Regions from separate parts of the Dorea sp. AM13-35 genome, predicted to be linked through region 2. Evidence: riboswitches for the same ligand, from Rfam matches in the RefSeq annotation. Region 2 holds a riboswitch; the other holds the start of a gene.
What was found. Region 2 has a riboswitch for thiamine pyrophosphate ahead of thiC (phosphomethylpyrimidine synthase ThiC). Riboswitches for the same ligand answer to the same signal wherever they lie in the genome.
Positions count from the first base shown of each region.

Region 1 (2,203 bases), on a different contig from region 2:
AAAATTAAAAAAAGGGGTTGCAATTTTTGGATTTGCTGATATAATAATATTTGTTCGCTGATGAAATACAAAAGATAAACAACGAACGCAACAGAGAACTACGTAATGCGGATTGGTGTAATGGCAGCACAGCAGACTCTGACTCTGTTAGTAGAGGTTCGAGTCCTCTATCCGTAGTTCCTTGGCAGGGGCGCCGAGTGTTTTGAATGTTTGAAACATTCGGTTGACATGCCGGAGTGTGGCTCAGCTTGGTAGAGCGCTACGTTCGGGACGTAGAGGTCGCAGGTTCAAATCCTGTCACTCCGATTAAGATGAATCTCAAAGCTTATTGCTTTGAGATTTTTTTTTGCTATGGCATCTGGAGAAAGTTGCCGGTGGCAAGTTCTGTAGCTTATGGTGATGGGAAAAATGCGTCATACTTGCATGATTTATAATTGCAATTTCTTGACATCTGTTGGTGGGGCGAGTATCATTAACTGTGTTAAGACTGTAACTATCCAGTATAGTTACAGTAGATGAATTAACGAGTAAAAGAGTGATGACAAGGGGAGCTTATGTATAGGCTGAGAGGAAGTTTAGAAACTTCGACCCGGAACCTGATATGGATAATGCCATCGTAGGGATGTATTAGATATTACAGAACCCTCCTTCGTCTTCAGTCGAAGATACAGGAGGATTTTTTTGTGCAAGTTGGAGCTTACGGAGGAAGGCTAAGAATAAGCTTAAAAAGAAGAAAAACAACAGGAGGACAACAGTCATGAAATTATTTCAGCAGAAATCAGTGATCGAGAAATATGATGATGTGAAAAGCTTCGTGGAAGCATACAACATCGGAGCGGATGATTTCATTCTCGCGACAAAACGGATTTACGAGACCTGTTTTGCACCGCTGAATCTGAAAGCACATGTAGAATACAAGAGCAAATATGGCAGCGGTGAGCCGACAGATGTAATGATCGATGCACTGCTTGAGGATTTCCGTCAGGGAGATTATAAGAGAATCATTGCTATCGGCGGTGGAGCTGTCATTGATATGGCGAAGATTCTTGTACTGGACGGGGAAGCGAAAGCAGAGAGCTATTATCGGAAAGAAGTACCGCTTCGCAAAGTGCGCACACTTCTTGCAGTGCCGACAACCTGTGGCGCAGGATCGGAAGTGTCCAATGTCTCCATTACAGAGATTACTTCGATCCACAGCAAATTAGGACTCGCCGTAGACGAGATTTATGCAGATGAGGCAGTGCTGATCCCGGAACTTTTGCGTGAGCTTCCATATGAGTTCTTCGCAACCAGCGCGATCGATGCATTTATCCATGCGATTGAATCTTTTGTATCACCAAAAGCGAATCTCTACACGGAGATGTTCAGCGAGAAAGCAATGGAGATGATCGTGCATGGATTCCGTAAGATTATCGCTCATGGAAAAGAATACAGGATGGAGCTGCTGGAAGATTTTCTTGTGGCAAGTAATCTGGCAGGTGTTGCATTTGGCAATGCCGGAACCGGAATGGTGCATGCCATGTCCTATCCGCTGAGCGGAATGTATCATGTCGCACACGGAGAGGCAAATTATCAGTTCCTGACTGCCGTATTTGCTGCTTATCAGAAAATGAATCCGACCGGCAAAATCATTCGTCTGAATGCATTTCTCGCAAAAATGATGGAATGTGATGAAGCGGTTGTCTATGAAAAACTGCAGGAATTGTTAGACCAGATTATCAGTCGTAAAAAATTAAGAGAATATGGCATGAAGGAAGAAGAAATCCATTCATTTGCCGTAAGTGTAGACGCAAGTCAGCAGAGACTTTTAAATCAGAGCTATGTGAAGCCTACCATTGAGCAGATGGAGGCAGTTTACAGAGAACTGTACTAGATAGTATACGAAAGTATAGAATAGTATATTCAAACATCAGGAGGAGAATTATGCTTGGAGAAATGTTAAATAAAGTCAGAGAGACAACCCCTCTGGTTCACAATATCACAAATTATGTAACCGTAAATGATGTGGCAAATGTATTGCTGGCATGTGGCGGAAGTCCGATCATGTCTGACGAGCCGCAGGATGTGGAAGATATTACTTCCATCTGTGGAGGATTGAATATCAATATCGGTACATTAAATATAAGAAGTATCGAAGGCATGAAGCTGGCTGGAAAGAAAGCGGCAGAACTGGGACATGCAATTCTGCTGGATCCGGTAGGAG
Region 1 covers NZ_QUCZ01000004.1:14,112-16,314, forward strand. The annotation lists tRNA gene DW152_RS05795 (tRNA-Gln) at 107-177, shown strand; tRNA gene DW152_RS05800 (tRNA-Pro) at 233-306, shown strand; TPP riboswitch at 535-640, shown strand; gene DW152_RS05805 (4-hydroxybutyrate dehydrogenase) at 758-1,873, shown strand; gene thiM (hydroxyethylthiazole kinase) at 1,924-2,203, shown strand, end outside.
Region 1: it holds a riboswitch for thiamine pyrophosphate, as region 2 does, so the genes downstream of both, DW152_RS05805 (4-hydroxybutyrate dehydrogenase) here and thiC (phosphomethylpyrimidine synthase ThiC) in region 2, are expected to answer to the same signal.

Region 2 (2,203 bases):
TCATATGGAAAATCAGGAACTGAACCGTTATGTGGGCGATTATGACCATTTTCAGGAAGTTTATGCAGTAAAGAAGGCACAGCTGGAAGCAGCATACCGCAGACAGCAGCAGGAGATTAGTGAGTTGAAAGATTTTGTGGCACGGAATAAAGCGCGTGTATCGACAAGAAATATGGCAATGTCCAGACAGAAAAAACTGGATAAAATGGATGTGATCGAGCTTGCGGCAGAAAAGCCGAAGCCGGAATTTCATTTCCGTTATGGACGCACGCCGGGAAAAATGCTTTTTGAGACAAAAGATCTTGTGATCGGTTATGATGAACCATTATCGAAAAAACTGAATTTTTCGATGGAACGGGGACAGAAAATTGCTCTTGTCGGAACGAACGGAATTGGAAAGACAACACTTCTTAAAAGTATTCTCGGACTGCTTCCTTCTCTGAAAGGGGAATGTGAACTGGGAGAGAATCTGGAACTTGGATATTTTGAGCAGGAAGTAAAAGGGGAGAATAAAAATACCTGTATCGAAGAGTTATGGGAAGAATTTCCGTCTTTTACACAGTATGAAGTGCGTTCTGCGCTTGCAAAATGCGGGCTTACGACAAAGCATATCGAAAGTCAGGTCCGTGTTCTGAGTGGTGGAGAACAGGCGAAAGTCCGTCTTTGTAAACTGATCAACCGTGACACGAATTTTCTGCTTCTGGATGAGCCGACCAATCATCTGGACGTAGACGCCAAGGATGCACTGAAAAAAGCACTTCAGGAATACCGCGGAAGTATTCTTTTAATCTGTCATGAACCGGAATTTTATAAAGATGTCGTGCAGGAAGTCTGGGACATGAGCAAATGGACAACGAAGATATTTTAGGTTGACATTTACAGAGAGCAAAACTATAATTAAATATACAATTTAATGTTACAGGGAGCTGGTACAAAGCTGGCTGAGAGGAAACTATAATTTGTTTCGACCTATAACCTGATTTGGATAATGCCAACGTAGGGAAGAATTACGGAAGAGAAGAGATGCCTGCGCATCTCTTTTTATACGAAAACGTTTTTTGCGGTGGCAGAAGCGTTTTTTTTATGGAATAGGAAAATGCGCCATGCTTACATGGCAGAAAAAAGATTTTATTTACAGGAGGATGATCCAATGAGAAATTACACAACACAGATGGATGCGGCAAGAAAGGGAATTGTTACACCAGAACTGGAAAAAGTTGCAGAAAAAGAAAAGATGACAGTAGAAGAATTACAGAAACTGGTTGCTGAAGGAAAGGTAGCGATCTGTGCAAACAAGAATCATACCTGTCTGGATCCGGAAGGGGTAGGAAGTATGCTCCGTACAAAGATTAATGTCAATCTTGGCGTTTCCAGAGACTGTAAAGACTATGACATTGAGATGGAAAAGGTCATGAGTGCGGTAAATCTTGGCGCAGAGGCGATCATGGATCTGTCCAGCCACGGAAATACGCAGCCATTCCGCCGCAAACTGACAAGTGAATGTCCGGTTATGATCGGTACAGTTCCGGTATATGACAGTGTGATCCATTATCAGAGAGACCTTGCTACTTTATCAGCAAAAGATTTTGTAGATGTTATCCGTATGCATGCAGAAGACGGGGTAGATTTTGTAACGCTGCATTGCGGAATCACAAGAAAAACGATTGAGCAGATCAAAAAGCATAAGAGAAAAATGAACATTGTAAGCCGTGGTGGAAGTCTTGTATTTGCGTGGATGTGCATGACTGGAGAAGAAAACCCGTTCTACGAATATTATGATGAGATCCTGGACATCTGCGAAGAGTATGATGTTACAATTTCTCTGGGAGATGCATGCAGACCGGGATGTCTGGCAGACGCAACGGATGTATGCCAGATCGAAGAACTGGTACGCCTTGGCGAACTGACAAAGCGTGCATGGGATCACAATGTCCAGGTTATGGTAGAGGGACCGGGACATGTGCCGCTTGATCAGGTCGCAGCAAATATGCAGGTGCAGAAGAGTATTTGTATGGGAGCACCGTTCTATGTATTAGGACCTCTCGTTACAGACATCGCACCGGGATATGATCATATTACTGCCGCTATCGGTGGCGCTGTGGCTGCTATGAACGGAGCTGCATTCCTCTGTTATGTAACACCGGCAGAACATCTGGCACTTCCGAATGTTGATGATGTAAAACAGGGAATCATTGCTTCCAAG
Region 2 covers NZ_QUCZ01000001.1:303,534-305,736, forward strand. The annotation lists gene DW152_RS01475 (ABC-F family ATP-binding cassette domain-containing protein) at 1-868, shown strand, start outside; TPP riboswitch at 909-1,020, shown strand; gene thiC (phosphomethylpyrimidine synthase ThiC) at 1,151-2,203, shown strand, end outside.